DNA from 4 places in the Hahella chejuensis KCTC 2396 genome. Region 3 is predicted to be linked to each of the others. Evidence: predicted binding sites of a transcription regulator. Region 3 holds the regulator's gene; each other region holds the start of a gene.

Region 1 (4,449 bases), 690 kb from region 3:
TAATAACCAGGAGCTTATATGGCCTATACGCCCGAGCTGATTGATGAAATCGAGATCCTCGCTAAATACAATCTCACCACGACCCAGGAAGGGTTGAAAGTGCACCAGACTGCAGGGCAGAAAATGGTGACGGCGGCGAAAAGGCTGCATGCGAAAGGGCTGATCACCCAGGCGGACGGCGGTTACCTGACCAGCCTCGGCCACGACGCGGCGGAACACGCCCAGGCCCTGCTGACCATATTGAAGCCGGTTTGATGTGGCTGTATCAACGTTAAACAGCTAAAGAAAAAGCGCCCCGAGGGGCGCTTTTTTGATGGAAAATTAAGCAGACTTCCTTCTTCGTAGAAGAATCAAACTTGCTGACAAACCAAAGAGTGCGAGTGTACTTGGCTCTGGTACTGGTACATGGTTTGCAACCACTTTTAGAACTAAGGTCTCGTAGTCGGCGCCGGCTATGACTTCCCAAGTCCAACCCATACCCCCACTCAAACCAGGAAAGGAGAAGTCACTAAACTCGCCGACGATAGATGTCGCGCTGAACAGGCTGAATGCGTCCCCTAACTTTGGCTTGAACGCGTCTTCAAGCTGAACTGTGACAAAGCCATCCAAAGTTGCTGTTCCATCGATTGCTAGCGCAGCTGTGTCGTCGCTGAGCATCCAGTCGCCGATGGTAATGGACAGAACGCTGGCGCTGTCTTGCGTAAAGTCGCCATTTAACGTCAGAGAGCCGCCTTTAGATTCAATCCGGCCGCCTTCTTTGTTGTTCAGCTTCCCAACCATTTGGCCGTGACCGGAAATAGTTCCGTTGTTGTCTATAAATTGGGCTCCAAAGCTTCCGTTTGAAAGGTTCACTTTCATATGGTCAGATACCCAGCCTGAAGAGTACCCAGTAGCGCTTAGATCACCAAAAACGCCGCCGTTAGTAACGTTAACTTCGCCGGAGAATTCGATAGGTGAATAGGGGTCGTACAAACCAATGCTGTTAAACTCAAGCTGTGAACCGGCCCCGTCAATATTAATCGTACCGCCACCGGCTAACATGCCCGCTTGGGCATAGGCGCCATCTCGATAGGTCAGTTCACCGCCAGCGCTAAGGTAACCTCCATGATAAATACGTGTGTCTGGGCCTTCCGCGGTAAATTTACCGCCAATAAAGGAGTCTGACAGGCCGGCGTATGCTCCATTGGTAAAGAGGGCGACGCCATCATCCTGGTAGAATGCAGAAGAAAGACTTAAAGATGAATTGTCAACGACCAGACTGGCGCCGTCACGTTGCTGCAAATAAAGTCCCTCAATTCCAGAATGATCTTGCATGACGAGTGAGCTGGATTTCCCCTCCATTTTCACTGCCAGATTAACCCACGATAGTTGGCTATTGTTCATAACCATTTCGGAAGAGCCGCCAGTTGAACTCTTAATTGAGGTTAACGGAGGGTTATGGCCGCTCGGATTGTCTTGAAAAAGGATTTGTCCGTTATTGAACGTCAAACTTGTGTTTTCCCCTCCTGTACCGCCGATGGTGAGGTTTTTTTCGATTGCAAAGCTATTCTCTATCGTCAATTGGTCGTTGTGGATTTCTACACTTTCGACTGTGGTAGCGTCGCTATCATTAAAAGTGACTGTATAGGGGCTGGCTCCGCCAGTATTGAAAACTGCTGTATCGCCAGACTTTGGAGTTACTCCGCCTTGCCAGTTAGAGGCGTCGGAAAAGGCTCCATTTACTGGTTCTTTCCATTCAATGATTCCTGCGTTGGATAATGATGGAACGCTAAGGAGTAATAACGGCAGGACTGAATATGTCCGTATGGGTTTCATTGAAACACCTCCAATGTGGCAGGTTATTCTTAGTAGTGGATTTGGTTTTAAATCATGCGCTTTAAAGCGCCTTTTCTGGTCAAAACCCGGCAGTAATCGACAGGCGGAAGTATCTTTCCATGACACTGTGCGGATCTTTACTCAGCAAAGTAACGTACTGAATCAGGACTAGAATATAAAGCAAAATATATTCCATAATTGTGTGTTGTTTTGCATTTCATGTAAATAACATTTTGTTGTATCGGCGAGAATGGCGAGATGTGTAAAGTATTCAATACAAAATGTTATTCTTTACTACAACAGTTGTCCTGTTATCAAAATATTCCTAGGCGTTATCTCGCGACTGCAAAATTCCCGCACTGTCACCTCATAGCCCCGCTCTTGTAAAAACAGAGCGCGATCCAGCGCCAGCCAGATTTCCAGTGGTCGGCGAAAAAGATGCCTCACCAGTTCTAATCTGCGCACTTCGCGGTAGCGTGAACGGCCGGTTTCCGCGAAGTGAGAGTAATCGATATCTGTGGGCAGAGTGAGGTGTTTTTCACGCGCCGCCCATGCGCAGAAAGCGTTGAAGTCGCCATTCAGCATTGCTTTGGGCAAAGAGGGCGTGGGAAGGTATTCGTCCTGGCTCCGTAATTGGCGTTGTAGCTGGTCAAACCCCAGACGCCATTGGCTTTCTTTCTCTCTTTGTGCGCGCTCTTTCGCGGAAGCGGTCACCGTTTCCTGCACCGCCAGCGAAACATCCTTCAGAGATAAGGTCAGTTTGGCCTCACGGGCGGTCTTCGAGAGCGGTTGGTATTGCTCGCCGAGACAGAGTTTGTGATAACAGCAAGGCGCGATGGCGACGCCGTCCGCCGCGCTGTCCACACTGGCGCGCAACAGGTTTACGTGCAGCTGTCCGCAGGCGTGTAAGCCCAAACGCCAACCGCCGCGATACTCTTCCCTGCGGGAGTCGAACGGTTGTAGCAAGTCTTGTCGAATATAGCGAATCGGCAGTTTCTGTTTGTCCGCCAATGTCTGGCCGCTTTCGCATAACTGGGCGTCCAGTTCAAAACAGAACAGCTCGACGTTGTTGGCGTCCGCTACGGCCCGGGCGAGATGGCCTTTGCCTGAGCACCAGTCGTGAACGGGTCCGCTCAGTGGCGGAAGGGCGGCGGCGAAGGCGGTAACCTGACGCCATTTGCGCCCAGGGGCGTGCAGCGCGTCAAAAGGTGAAAACGTCAGAGAACGACTTGGCGCGGCGACTAACTCACTGGCCCGCGCCAACTCCTGCAGCCAGGGCAGAAAAGGATGAGCGATCGCCTGAAACCGGGCTGGTTCGGCGGAGCAGGATTCGACCACTGTGTCAGACAGACTAATGACTGCGTTATAGAGCTCCGGGTGCGTATGACGCCAATTCGGAAGAACCTCTTCAAAGGGGCGGGGTTTCCAGAAATTCTCATGCACGGCAAGAAGGGCGTCGAGGGATTGGAAGCGTTGACGTAAATCCAGATCGTCCCGCTCAGAGACGGCGTCAGGATGCAGCGGAACAGCGGCTGACATATTGGGTGATATGTGACCAGTGGAAAGGTGCGCCGATTTTATAGTGATTTCGGCTTTTGGCAAGTGAAATGTAAATGCTTAATAACGGGAAAGTCCCTGTTGGAGGCGCGGTTCGCCGTGACCTTGCGCGCGCCTTTCGTTATATTGCACGGGTTTTGCTTAAGCCAAAAAACACACTCGCTTTTTCAGGTAGGAAAACATCCATGATGAGTACGACCGATCCGCTGTGGAAACAGGCGCTGGCTGGCGCGCAGATGCTGTTTGTCGCATTTGGCGCGCTGGTTTTGATGCCCCTCATTACCGGACTTGATCCCAATGTCGCATTGTTCACCGCCGGCGTAGGCACGCTGCTGTTCCACCTGATTACTGGCGGCCAGGTTCCCATATTCCTGGCTTCTTCATTTGCTTTTATCGCGCCGATCATGGCGGCGAAATCCACTTTCGGTCTGCCCGCCACCATGGGAGGACTGATCGCCACCGGCTTGACCTACATGGCTCTGAGCGCGGCGGTGAAATTCAGAGGAACCGGCTTTCTGGATCGACTGTTGCCGCCGGTGGTGGTGGGGCCGGTGATTATGTCCATTGGCCTTGGCCTGGCGCCCGTGGCCGCCAACATGGCGATGGGTAAAAGCGGTAATGGCGCTCTACAACTGGTTCCCTATGACACGGCGTTGATGATATCCCTGCCTGCGCTGGCGTTGACCCTGATTGTGGCGGTGATGGGCAAGGGGCTGCTGCGTTTGTTGCCGATTTTATGCGGCGTGGCGTTTGGATATGCGTTGTCGATGACTTTTGGCGTAGTGGATATGACGCCAGTGCTTAACGCCGACTGGATCGGGCTGCCCGCTTTTGTGGCGCCGGAGTTCAGTTGGGGAGCGATTCTGTTCATGATCCCTGTCGCCTTGGCGCCGGCGGTGGAGCATATTGGCGATATCCTGGCGATCAGCTCTGTGACTGGCAAAAACTATCTGAAGAAGCCGGGGTTGCATCGTACGCTGCTCGGCGATGGCGTGGCCACTTCGGTCGCAGCGGCGTTTGGCGGACCACCTAATACGACTTATTCTGAAGTGACCGGCGCCGTTATGTTGACCAAAA
Region 2 (4,449 bases), 470 kb from region 3:
CCGCGTCGGCGATGGCGCGCAGTTCGTTGGGGGTGGTGAGGCCGCCCCACATGCGCGGCACGACGCTGTAGGTGTTGTCTTTCTGGATGTTGGCGTGCACCCGTTCATTGATGAAGCGGGAGCGCGGATCGTCCACTTTCTGGTCCGGCCAGGCGCAAACCAGGTAATAGTTAATAGCCGGGCGACAGACGTGACAGCCGTCGGGTTTGTCCCACTCCATGAAAGCGGCCACTTCGTGAAAGGTTTTCAAGCCATTGTCGACAATAGTTTTGCGCACGGTGTCATGGCCGTAGCTGGTGCATTTGCAGAGCGGCTTTTCACTGGGAGCGGTGCTGTAATCGCCGCCTACGGTCACCGCCAGAATCTGCTCCACCAGACCGGTGCAGGAACCGCAGGAAGCGGACGCCTTGGTAGCGGCGCGCACGTCGTCCAGGGTAAAGAGCTTGTTGTCGGTGATGGCCTTGACGATATCGCCTTTGCAAACCCCGTTACAGCCGCAGATTTCCGTGTCGTCAGGCAGTTCCGCCACGGCGCTGATGCCTTGGCGCCCCGAGTCGCCCACCAGGTGCTGACCGAAAAGCAGGGTGTCGCGGAAGTCGCTGATGTTGGTTTTGTCGCGCATCAGCTGGAAGTACCAGGAGCCGTCGCCGGTATCGCCGAACATCACGGAGCCGATGATTTTGTCGCCTTTGACCACCACTTTTTTATAGACACCGCGTTTCGGGTCCTGAAACACGATATTTTCGCTATCGTTGTCCCCGAGGAAATTGCCGGCGGAGAACACATCGATGCCAGTAACTTTGAGCTTGGTGGAGACCTCTTTCTGCTTGTAGATGCCGATGCCGTATCCCGCCAGATGGTTGGCGCAGACTTTAGCCTGATCCCAGATCGGCGCCACCAGACCGAATAATTCGCCCCGATGCTGCACACATTCGCCAATGGCGTAGATGCTGGGATCGAAGGTTTGCATGGTGTCGTTGACCACGACCCCGCGCTCGCAATACAGGCCGCAGGATTGAGCCAGTTCGGTATTGGGACGAATGCCCACCGCCATCACCACAATATCCGCAGGCAGCGTTTCGCCAGTGTCGAACTTGATGGCTTTGACGTAGCCGTGTTCATCGCCTTCCAGGCAAGAGGTGTTGGCGGACATGCGGAACTTCATGCCGCGTTCTTCCAAAGCCGCCTGCAGAAAGCGGGCGGAAGGTCCGTCCAACTGGCGGTTCATCAGTATTTCCAGGTTATGCACCACGGTGACGTCCATGCCGTGTTTCAGCAGGCCGTTGGCGGCTTCCAGACCGAGCAGGCCGCCGCCGATCACAATGGCGTGCTGTTTGGATTTGGCGGCGGACAGCATGGTGTCCACATCGGAAATATCACGGAAGGTGATGACGCCTTTCAGGTCTTTGCCTGGTACAGGAATAATGAAAGGGTTGGAGCCGGTGGACAGCAACAGCCTGTCGTAGGCCGCCTCTGTTCCGTCCGCCGCATAAACGATTTTGTTGCGACGGTCCACTTTCTGCGCACGCTTTTCCCATCCGGCATGCAGGGTGATGTTGTGGGTTTTATACCACTCCATGTCGTTGATCATGATGTCTTCGAGCGTCTTTTCTCCAGACAGCAATGGCGACAACATGATGCGGTTGTAATTGCCGTGGGGCTCTGATCCGAACACGGTGATGTCGTATTTATCCGGCGCTATTTTGAGTAACTCCTCGACCGTCCGCATTCCAGCCATTCCATTTCCGACGACGACTAATTTTTCTTTCATGGACCTTCTCCAGCTCGCTGAATCCGCTACAGGCTAATTGACGGTGGTAGAGCATGAATGGCGCCAATCGAAATCTCGTTGTTTTTAAGTGACTGTAATTAAAGAGATAAAAAGTGATTTTCGATGCGTTTCGAGGAAGTTTGCCTGCGAATGGTGCGGATTCACGACCAAGTTTTGTTCTAAAAAAGTGCGCTAATTTCAGATGGCGCCCAACAAGAGTGATTAATTTGGTGCGATCGCATGATTCTGTTGTGCGCTTAACTGGTGCGTTCTGTGGCGATGAAAAAACCTAACGATGGGCGTAATAAATTTAGTTGTTTGATATCTAAAGGTAATTTTGCTTATTGGCGGTAGCGTCGCGGTGGCTGGAAAAAGCGTTGAAGGGCTTGAATGGGCCATTTTGAGTGGTTGGCACAGCTTTTGTAGTTCTAGTGAATGCTTTTCTACTAGAACTCAACTGCCAAATAAGACAGGAAGATTTATGTCATCCGATAAATTGAACATTCTGGATTTGTCCCAGGGGGGCGTCCGAACGTTGCATTACACTTGGTTCGCGTTTTTCCTAACTTTTGTGATGTGGTTTTCCCATGCCCCGATGAAGCCGTTCATCGTGGAAGCCTTCAATATGACCAACGAGCAGTGGAAAGCGCTGCTGATTTTGAACGTGGCGCTGACCATTCCCGCTCGCATCGTCATCGGCATGTTGGTGGATAAGTTCGGCCCCCGCGCGGTATACAGCCTGTTGTTGATGATTTCCGCTTTCTTATGTTGGGGATTCGCGTTTTCCACCAGTTTTGAGCAGCTCGCGCTATTCCGCTTTCTGTGTGGATTTATCGGCGCCGGGTTCGTCATCGGCATTCGTCTGGTGGGAGAGTGGTTTCCGGCGAAAACTGTCGGCGTGGCGGAAGGCGTATACGGCGGCTGGGGCAATTTCGGCTCTACGGCGGCGGCCTGGACATTGCCTGCGGTCGCCGCTTATCTCTATGGCGGCGATGACGGATGGCGCTATGCCATCGCCACCACCGGCGTGGTCGCTTTCTTTTATGGAATGCTGTTCTATCGCAAGGTCCGCAATACGCCGAAAGGCTCCACCTATTTCAAACCCAAGAAGAGCGGCGGATTGGAAGTCAGTTCCTGGAAAGACTTCTGGTTTTACATCGCCATGAATCTGCCCATGTACATCGCTTTGGCGGTGTTGACCTGGAAGTTATCGCCTGCGGGCCTGGGGCTGTTATCCGACGCCACGGCGCTGATGTTGTGGGTGGGATTGGGCGTGTTGTTCCTCATTCAGTTCTGGCAGATCTACAACGTCAATCATGAGCGTCTGAAGCAGGGCGTGCCGGAAATGCAGCGCTATAAGTTTAAGCAGGTGGCGGTGCTGGATTGGGCCTATTTCGTGACCTTTGGATCAGAGTTGGCGGTGGTGTCGATGCTGCCTGCTTTTTTCATGGAAACCTTTAGCCTGTCGCCAGTGCAGGCGGGTCTGTTGGGGGGCGCTTTCGCCCTGATGAACCTGGTGGCCCGTCCTGGCGGCGGTCTGTTGTCGGATCGCTTTGGCCGCAAGAAAACCTTGTCTATTCTGATTGCGGGCCTGGCGGTGGGATACTTGCTGCTGAGTCAGATTTCTTCAGCCTGGATGATCCCGGCGGCGGTGGCGGCGGTCATGCTGTGTTCCTTCTTTGTGCAGGCGGGGGAAGGCGCCGTGTTCGCCATGGTGCCCTTGGTGCAGCGTCGTATGACAGGTCAGATCGCAGGTATGGCTGGCGCCTACGGCAATGTGGGCGGCGTGACTTTCCTGACGGTGTATTCGTTTGTCGACGCCTCCACATTCTTTGTGGCTATCGCCGGGGCGGCGGCGGTATGTTTCCTCGCGGTGCAGTTTCTGGAGGAACCGGAAGGGCATATGGTGGAAGTAGGCGAAGACGGCAGCGTCCAGTTGATTGAAGTGAACTGATTGACATAGACGTACCGCTACGGCGTACTTACTTTAATTTTCGCAGCAGGGCTCGTGGCGCATGATATTCGCCAGCGATTTGTCGCTATCGGTTGACCAACACAGTATTGCGGGGGTAAAGCCTCGCAATGAAGACTGCATCGGCGTACGTATTCCTGACCGGGAGACGTTGCAACTGAAAGGCGCTGTGGCGGTCATCGCGGATGGCGTCAGCGCGGCGGAAGCGGGCAAGGAAGCCAGCGAAGCCTGCGTGACCAATTTTCTGAGTGATTATTTCTGCACTCCAGATTCCTGGTCGGTGAAAAACGCCGCGCAGAAAGTGTTGCAGGCGTTGAACCGATGGCTGTACGGGCAAAGTCTGCGCACGCTGAATGACGACAAAGGTTACGTGTGCACCTTGTCCATTCTGGTGTTGAAGTCGACGCAGGCGCATATCTTTCATGTTGGCGACAGTCGCATCTATCTGTACAGAAATGGCGAGTTGGAGCAGGTCACGACGGATCACACCGCTCGCGTCGATGCGGAGCGCACGTATCTGGCCAGAGCCATGGGGTTTTCCCCCAATCTCGACATTGATTACCGTGTTCTGGAGGTACAGGCCGGAGACTTGTTCCTGTTGAGCACGGATGGACTGCACGACTTTGTCCCGCACAGTCAGTTGCGGGAGCGACTGCGAGAAGCGGCGCAAACGCCTTTTCAGGGACTTGCCGCCGACCTGTTGCAG
Region 3 (4,449 bases):
AAGTGTTTGGAAGAGGTGGGGCGATGTGCCCCAAAAGCAGTAGGGACTATTCGCCCTCTCCGAAATAATCCTCGATCAGAGCCTTGATGGCGTGAAAAGCTTCCTCTTCGTCTGGGCCTTCTATTTTCAATGTGAGAAGCGTTCCCTTGCTGGCGGCGAGCATCATGACCGCCATTATGCTTTTTCCGTCAACTTCCTGGCCTTCTTTGGCTACTCTGATCTTGCTTGCGAATCGGCCGCTGGTGGACACGAATTTGGCCGCCGCTCGGGCGTGCAGGCCAAGCTTATTAATAATAGTGACTTGTTCCTGGATCATGGGGCGCGATGAGTATAAAAGATTGAAGTTTCCTGAATGTTGGATTCAGGCCGGTTTAATTGTTAAGCCGCAGTGGCTTTTTATTATTAGAACCTTATTGCGCCAGCTCTTTGTGGCGCACTTGGACATTATCATACTTTTTCTTGAAATGCTCTCCCAGGCGCTCGCAGATATAGACAGAGCGGTGTTGCCCGCCAGTACAGCCGATGCTGATGGTCATATAGGTGCGGTTGCTGTTCTGGAAGTGCGGAATCCAGGTCTCAAGAAAACTGATGATATGTTGCAGCATCTGTTCCGGTTCCGGATGCTGCTTCAGGAATTCAATGATTTCCTGATCGGTGCCTTTGTAGCCGCGCAGCGCGGTATCCCAGTAAGGATTGGGGAGGCAGCGCACGTCAAACACCATGTCGGAATCTGACGGTACCCCATGCTTGAAGCCGAACGACTGAAAGAGTAGGGCCAGCTCTTGGGTTTTATGTCCGATAACCCTGATCTTAACCTGATCTCGTAACTGGTAGATGGAAAGATCGCTGGTGTCTATATAGAGGTTCGCCAATGTGGCGATCGGCTCCAATAGCTGCTTCTCTTTGGCGATGGCTTCTTTCAGCGATGTGCTTTTGCTGCTCAGCGGGTGCTTGCGACGCGTTGCATGAAAACGTTTGATCAAGGTGGCGTCGTTAGCGTCAAGATAGATGATTTCCACATCAATATTATGCGCTTGCAGAGCGGCGTAAATAGACGGGAAATCAGATAAATCCCTATAAAGATTACGCGCGTCTATGCTGACGGCGAGTTGCTGGTTTTGGGTTTTTCCCTGGTCCAGCACCTCTTGGGTGAGAGGCGAGAGGAGACCGATAGGCAGGTTATCGATGCAGTAATAGCCCATATCCTCCAGGACATGGAGCGCCGTACTTTTTCCAGAGCCTGAACGACCGCTTACGATAATCAGCTTCATGTCTTCCTCTTTCCATCGAAGCTGGACTATTTCTCCAGCACCCTCCTGAACAGGGTTTCGTCGTTGTCACAGTCGCGTAGATGTTCGCAGAAGCGACGGTCATTGAACTTCTGGGCCAATTGGCTCAGCAGGTCTAAATGTTCGCTGGTAGCCTCCTGAGGCACAATCAGAACGAACAGAAGGTCGACGGGTTCGTTGTCTATGGCGTCAAAAGGGATTTTGTCCTTGAGCGTAATCAGAGCCCCTATAATGCGATCGCAGTTTTCCAGACGGCAATGGGGGATCGCAATACCCTGGCCGATACCGGTGCTGCCGAGTCTCTCACGGCATACCAGGTTGGTAAAAATGGCGTTCTCGTCCAAAAACGGAAAATGTTGCGCAATCAGATTGGCGATATATTCGAGAACGCGTTTCTTACTCGAGCCCGACACCCCACAGCGTGTGAGGGCGGGCGAGATAATAGACTCAATAGTTAGTGTGGTTTGGGCCATGTTCTGTTATCTGGCGGATGCGCCGTGCATCCGATCAACGTGCTTCTCTTTGTGTTTGAGGATCTGGCGGTCTAATTTGTCCACCAGCGCGTCAATGGACGCGTACATATCTTCGTGTTCAGCATTGGCATGCAGGTCAGCGCCGCTAATGTGCATGGTTGCTTCCGCAATCTGACGCTGTTTTTGAATGGAGAGCGTAACTTGGACATTACTGATACTGTCGAAGTGTCGTTCAAGTTTGTCGAACTTGTTGTTAACGTAGTCTTTCAGTGCTTCAGTTAACTCGACTTGATGTCCGGTGATGTTCATTTGCATACTTTGCTCCTAATGCCAATATACGGTGCATTATGAATTTTGCACTTCCATGAAAAATACTAGCACATCCATTTTGTGACTATTTGATTTAAGTCTTATGCCTGTATTCCTCCTTTTAAATTAATCGCTTACGTTCATTGGAAGGCGGAATGGAAAGCGCCTCCCGATACTTTGCGATCGTGCGACGGGCGACATTGATGCCCTGGTCGCCGAGCAGCGCAGCAATCTTGCTGTCGCTCAAAGGTTTCTTCGGTGATTCCGCCGCGACTAACTTCTTGATAATAGCTCTAATAGCGGTCGAAGAACACTCGCCACCCGTGTCTGTGCTGACATGGCTGGAGAAAAAGTACTTCAGCTCAAATACGCCGCGAGGAGTGTGCATATATTTCTGGGTGGTCACCCGGGAAATGGTTGATTCATGCATTTCCACTGCTTCCGCAATATCGTGCAGCACCAGCGGCTTCATCGCCTCTTCGCCGTACTCAAGGAATCCTTGCTGATGTTCGACGATTTGTGACGCAACTTTCAACAGAGTTTCATTACGGCTTTGCAAGCTTTTGATAAACCAGCGCGCTTCCTGTAACTGATCGCGTAAGTAAGTGTTGTCGGAGCTATTGTCCGCACGTCTCACCAAGCCCGCATAGCCTGGATTGATGCGGATCTTAGGGGCGATTTCCGGGTTCAGCTCCACCAGCCAGCGGCCATTGTTTTTTTTGACGATAACATCAGGAACCACATATTCGGTATTACTTTCCTGAATGCCTTCTCCCGGTCTTGGGTTCAGGCTTTGAATCAGCTTGAGCACTTCCCGCAGGTCGTCTTCCTTCAGGCGACTGCGGCGCATCAACTGGGCATAGTCGCGATTGCCAAGCAAGTTGATGTAATGGCTGACCACGAGTTTGGCCTGTCCTAACCAGGGCGTATCTTTGGGTAGCTGATTCAGCTGGCTCAGCAGGCAGTCCTGCAGGTTACAAGTAGCGACCCCGGCAGGATCAAACTGCTGAACGCGCTTTAACACTGCGCGTACTTCGTCCAACTCAATTTCTTCTTCGCCCTCAGTCTGCAGCCCACTGTGAATTTCATCGGGAGTGAGGGAAAGATAGCCGTCGGGATTGACCGCATCGATTATCGCAACGGCGATCATGCGGTCAATGTCGGACATGGGGGTAAGATTGAGTTGCCAGAGAAGGTGATCTTGCAGGGTTTCGCCTTTGCTGTTGCGGGACTCGAAATCGTATTCGTCATCCTCGCCGCCGCTGTAGCTGCTTGACCCGCTTTGAAAGACATCGTCCCAGGCGGTGTCGACGGGCAAGTCGTTCGGTATGGAGTCGGACCAGTTATCCTCCTCGGCGAACCCGCCTTCGTCCATGCCGGACTCTTGAGCTCGCTCTTTGCTGGAGTTATTGGCGAGCATGTCGCTGATCGTATCGTTCTGAACGTGGTTGGGGGACTCTTCCTCTTCAGACACTTCCAGCATGGGATTGGACTCAAGCGCTTGTTGAATCTCTTGCTGTAAATCCAGTGTTGAAAGCTGCAAAAGTTTTATTGCTTGTTGCAGTTGCGGGGTCATAGTGAGCTGTTGACCCAGCTTTAACTGCAATGAAGTTTTCATAACCATCTGATGCTTACCACCGATTCAGGCACAGATCTTGTGAGTTTGTCATAGTTATTGAGCGCTTTAATCCTAAGCTCTTGAGCCTTGGGGTCCATCTTGAATGGAAGCCGCCGGTTAAACTAAAGTTTGAACTGGTCACCCAGATAGACCTCTCTAACCTTTGGGTTGGCAAGGATATCACTAGGGGCGCCGCTTGCGATAATAAATCCTTCACTGACAATATAGGCGCGTTCACAAATATCCAAGGTCTCGCGCACATTATGGTCTGTAATTAAGACGCCGATGCCGCGCTTTTTAAGATGTTCGATAATCTGCTTGATGTCGTTGACGGAAATAGGGTCCACCCCGGCAAAAGGCTCGTCCAGTAGTACAAACTTTGGCTCCGTGGCGAGCGCGCGAGCGATTTCCACGCGGCGGCGTTCACCCCCGGAGAGGCTCATGCCAAGGCTTTTACGAATGTGGGTTATGTGAAATTCATGGAGCAACTCCTCCATTTTTTGCTTGCGTTCCTTGCGGTTCAGATCCGCCCTGGTCTCAAGAATGGCGTAAATGTTGTCTTCCACAGACAGCTTTCTAAATACGGACGCTTCCTGAGGTAGATAGCCAATGCCCTTGCGCGCTCTCCCGTGCATGGGCAGGCTGGTGATTTCGGCATCGTCAATAAATACGCTGCCTTTGTCGCTGGGGATCAGTCCCACCACCATGTAGAAGCAGGTGGTTTTGCCTGCGCCGTTAGGTCCGAGGAGGCCAACGATTT
Region 4 (4,449 bases), 1.5 Mb from region 3:
GCCCTAATTTCAGTTCCAGCGCCATCTACAGTAAAACGCCCTCCCGTAGAGATACGGCCGCCCGAACCCGTGGCGCCATTTTGAAAGGTGGTCTCTCCACTAAAATCTCCGAACTCGCCTACACTGAGATCTGAGCCTCTTCCATCCACCAGCGTTTTTCCGGATATATAGGCGCCGGAAGATCCTAGCCCAGCGCCGCCTGTAATCTCCAGAACGCCATCAAGGTCCAACTCGCCAGCCAGGCCCATACTAGAGCCTTCCGAAAGGATCAATTTGCCCCCGATATAAGCAGACTGCCCGGTGACGCCTGACTTATTCTTCAGCTCTAAAACCCCTTCTCTGGTCCCACCCGATGCAGGGGGATAACCCACGTAAAGCTGCATCCTTGAGCCCATTCCTCTCCCGCCGAAATCAACGCCATCCAAAACAAGTCGGCTTTCGGAGGCTGAGGCGCTATCCACCAAGATTTCCACCAGGTCTCCGTATTCATCACCGTTCTGATTAAAGGAGCCATTCCTCAGCGTTAACGTAGCGCCTTTGTCGCCGCTGACAGATATTCCTGTCAGCGTTTCCAAATTCTGGCCATTCAAATCGATCACGACGTGGTCATTTTTTACTGACACATTATCGACATCAGTGTCCTGCGATAGGGATGCAGTATACGAACCGGCAACATCCGTATTGAATGATGCTGTATCTGCAGCGCCCGGCGCCGAGCCTCCCGCCCAGTTTGCTCCATTGTTAAAATCACCGCCGCTTACATTGTTCCAGTCAATCACCGCTGCCTGGGAGACAGAAGCACAGCTTACAAATACTAATGAAGTTAAAATTCCTAGACCTTGAGTAGTCTTCATTGTTACACCCCTTGTGTAATAGTTCGTTTTTAGGCGCAACCTTTTTAGCAAGGTATGAGCCATAATTGTTTTTTTATTTAAAATTCATATAGTTAAAATAATTTCCATAAAGTTCGTCACGTTTCGTGTAAAATATTTTGACTATATAAATCAATAACTTACAAGAATTCTTTCTTGTTCAGAAAACTTGTATTTTGCTCATATGCACAGCGCCCCACACTGTCTGAGTCTTGCTTGTCGCATTAGAAACAATCCGAGGCGCTTCACGCTGAGCCATGAAACATTAAAGTTTTGAATTGTAGGGTCAGAAACGACGGTAAATATCGATTGAAGTTAGCGGGCGGGAGGTGCAAAGAATGGTCACAGACAAGTAGGGAGGTAAATCCCGTACTTTACGTTCCAGCAAAGTACGGGCAAAACATATCAATAAACAGAACTGGGCTTACGCCGCTTTACGAAAACGTCTCGCGCCAGCGAATCCAGCCAGGCCAATAGTCATCAATACAATGGTGTAGGGCTCAGGCACGTTTTTCACAACTTTCAGACTGAAAGTCTCCAAGCCTGCAACCATCACGCTACCCCAGTCCCAGGCTAAACCAGAAGCCAAACTCGGTAATACGAAGTCACTGAACATACCATTGATGTTTTCCGCTTTGATCAGCGTGAATACGTCATTCAGCTCAGGCTTGAAGGTGTCCCAAAGATCGATCTTTAGAATGCCGTCCAGATTAGCGTCGCCAGAAATATTCAGCTCATAGTCGCCAATCGCATCCCAACCACCCAGAGTCAACGCCAGGGTGCTTGAGCTGTCTTGCGAATAGTCGCCAGTAATAGTTAACGCATCGCCATTCTCTCCCGTCGCCACCGTGCCACGGTTAGTATTGCTGACGTTGCCCTTTACTTCACCGGAGCCTTCAATCTTACCGCCTTCTGTTAACACAGCTCCTGCGCTTACTTTTCCGTCATGCAAGGACAACACACCGCCCGGAAGCGCAGAAATTGCGTAATCTGAGCTCAAACTCGCGCCGTGGCTGACAGTAAGCCTGCCACTGACATCTACATTCCCCATGGCTGAGAAGTCAGAACCTGCGCCGTCGATGGTCATGCGGTTACCTACAGCTATATTTCCTCCACTGCCGGTTGCTCCGTTCTGATAAGTTATGTCCCCATCCATGTAGCCATATTCGCCGACATTAAGACTGGAGTGTTCTCCGTCTACCAGAACTTTTCCGGCAAGACTTGCGCCAGATGAGCTAACACCGGTGCCTTCAGATATTTTCAGATATCCACCGCTCTCCATAATCAACTCATTCGCCAGGTTTAACCCGGAGCCGCCGGAGATTAATACTTTACCTTTATCTCCGATAAAGGCAGTTTGGCCCCGAGCCTGGGAGCCATTCTTAAGCTCCAGCGTCCCCTCTCCGCCACCAAAACCAGAGTGGGACTGGCCTATGTAATATTGCATCCTGCCGTAAATTTCAGGACTACCAAATTCAACGCCATCAAGCACCAGGTCGCCTTTGGAGCCTGCTTCGCTGCCGACAAGCACTTTGATCAAATCGCCACTATAATCAGCTTTCTGATTATACTTGCCTCCCCGCAGGGTCAGACGACCGCCCTCTGTCCCGCCAACAGAGATTCCAGAGGCGGTTTCCAGATTGTGGCCATTAAGCTCCATAGTGACGTCATCGTCATTAACAGAGACGTTTTGGGCGTCGGCGTCTTCTGAAAATGTGGTGGTATAGGAGCTTGCAGCGCCTGAATCAAACAACGCTTCGTCAGTTTTTCCTGGCGCGGCCCCACCAGACCAATTAGCGTCATCGCTATAGTTTCCGCCGCCAATATTGTTCCAATTAATTACCGCCGCCTGGGATAGAGAAGCGCAGGTAACAAATACTAATGAAGAAAAAATACGCAGACCTTGAGTAGTCTTCACTATTACACCCCTTGTGCCACAGTTTATTTATATAACGGGTGTCTATGGGCAAGGAGAGGACCAAGTATTTAATTAACTTTTAAAATCATTAGGTTATATTATTAACATTAGTTAACTCATTGATTTTATGTAAAAATATCTGACTCAATAAAATCAATAAGTTACAAGAAAACTACTCAAAAAAAACATGCCGCAGAAACATCTTATCCCCAAAGAATTAGGTCTCATTGTTAGCAAAGCAGTGAGCCGCTCAACTGACCGTTATGACTTGGATATAGCAATTCAATCGCCCGTTGGAATTGACTATTCGCGGGTAGTGAATAAACGCAAGGATCACTCAGAGGTATTCAAATAATGAACTATTCGAAGGGGACAACGCCCCCTGCCATGGCCGGCCAGGGGACAATTTTCAGTTCAGGAAGGAGCCGCTTAAGAGCTATTTGCGAAGAAGTCTGACGCCAGCCATTCCAGCCAGGCTTAACGCCATCAATACGAATACGTATGGTTCGGGAACAGGCTTACTGGATGCGCTGGATACGATTCTTAAGCCAAATGAGTTCACGCCAGCGTAGGAGCGGCGATATCCCCAATCCCAATGCATGCCAAACCCCAAGTCGGGAAGCACAAAATCGCTAAACATCCCGTTTATTTTGTCAGCGTTGATCAGAGTGAAGAAGTCATGCAGTCTGGGTTTAAATTCATCCCACAGATTGATTTGGAGTACCCCGTCCAGGTTCGCCACGCCATCTATATTCAGCTCGTAACCGCCAAGCGTACTCCAATCTCCCAAAGTAATTTCCAGCTTGCTTGACTCATCTTGAGTATAATCGCCTTCCACTCGAATAGAGCCGCCAAACTCGCCCGTCGAAACGACCCCGCCGCGGGTGTTATTCAGGTTACCCTTAATTTCACCAGAACCGCTTAGCGCGCCTCCGTTCATGTCGAGAGAGGAAGTGGAGATTTTACCTTCACCTAATGAGATCTGGCTTTCACGGGATAAGCTCAGGTTGTCAGCGATTAATTCTCCGTGATTTCTGATCTCCAGTTTGCGGACTTCGCTCTCCCCTTCTGAGGTGAATGAACTCCCAGCGCCATCAATAGTCACGTCACCCAGACTGACGCCCCATCCCTGGCCCTTGCCGCCGTTTTGGAATTTTGCAGTACCAAGTGCGCCATTGGGACCCATTTCAAACAATGAACCTTCGCCATCTACAAGCACGTTCGTATTCGCAACCGAAGCGCCCGTAGCAGTCACTCTGGAGCCTTCTTTTATGGCGATGCGGCCCCCGTAACCATAAAGCTCATTCGTCAACGACAATGTAGACCCCCCTGAAAGAGAAAGCTCGCCACTCTTGCCAATCGTTGCTGACTGCCCCCATGCGGATGAACCATTTTCAAACCTGAGCGCACCGGCCCCGTCCTTTCCAATCTCATACTGTAAGGAGCCTTGGTTCACAAAGTTATCGCCAAAGCTGACGTTATCAAAAACTAACGAGCTGTTTGTTACGTCATCATTACCTACCGCGATTATTTTGGGCGGTCCGCTATCTCCTACAGTCTCATTGAACTTGCCATTCTTGATCGTGAGCTGGCTTTTTACAGTGACGCCCCGCTCCGCATCCAGATTATTTTCGTTCAGGTCCACAGTGACAGCGCCCT

What was found. The regulator sigma-54, encoded in region 3, starts transcription at its own class of promoters, with help from an activator protein. The targets are predictions, from matches to a motif close to TGGCACNNNNNTTGCTNT.
Region 1: HCH_RS20845 (PEP-CTERM sorting domain-containing protein) is a predicted target of sigma-54. The motif match lies at 1,993-2,010, and genes of this name have one in related genera.
Region 2: nirB (nitrite reductase large subunit NirB) is a predicted target of sigma-54. The motif match lies at 1,820-1,837, and genes of this name have one in related genera.
Region 4: HCH_RS31100 (PEP-CTERM sorting domain-containing protein) is a predicted target of sigma-54. The motif match lies at 2,792-2,809, and genes of this name have one in related genera.

Annotation. Positions count from the first base shown of each region.
Region 1 covers NC_007645.1:4,769,815-4,774,263, reverse strand. Annotated here, with positions in the region: gene HCH_RS20850 (TIGR02647 family protein) at 19-255, shown strand; gene HCH_RS20845 (PEP-CTERM sorting domain-containing protein) at 322-1,815, opposite strand; gene HCH_RS20840 (methyltransferase) at 2,110-3,354, opposite strand; gene HCH_RS20835 (uracil-xanthine permease family protein) at 3,558-4,449, shown strand, end outside.
Region 2 covers NC_007645.1:5,931,361-5,935,809, reverse strand. Annotated here, with positions in the region: gene nirB (nitrite reductase large subunit NirB) at 1-1,771, opposite strand, end outside; gene HCH_RS26090 (NarK family nitrate/nitrite MFS transporter) at 2,253-3,725, shown strand; gene HCH_RS26085 (bifunctional protein-serine/threonine kinase/phosphatase) at 3,787-4,449, shown strand, end outside.
Region 3 covers NC_007645.1:5,458,669-5,463,117, reverse strand. Annotated here, with positions in the region: gene HCH_RS23915 (HPr family phosphocarrier protein) at 47-316, opposite strand; gene rapZ (RNase adapter RapZ) at 411-1,271, opposite strand; gene ptsN (PTS IIA-like nitrogen regulatory protein PtsN) at 1,298-1,762, opposite strand; gene hpf (ribosome hibernation-promoting factor, HPF/YfiA family) at 1,769-2,077, opposite strand; gene HCH_RS23895 (RNA polymerase factor sigma-54) at 2,193-3,689, opposite strand; gene lptB (LPS export ABC transporter ATP-binding protein) at 3,812-4,449, opposite strand, start outside.
Region 4 covers NC_007645.1:7,002,622-7,007,070, forward strand. Annotated here, with positions in the region: gene HCH_RS31095 (PEP-CTERM sorting domain-containing protein) at 1-854, opposite strand, end outside; gene HCH_RS31100 (PEP-CTERM sorting domain-containing protein) at 1,297-2,790, opposite strand; gene HCH_RS31105 (PEP-CTERM domain protein) at 3,227-4,449, opposite strand, start outside.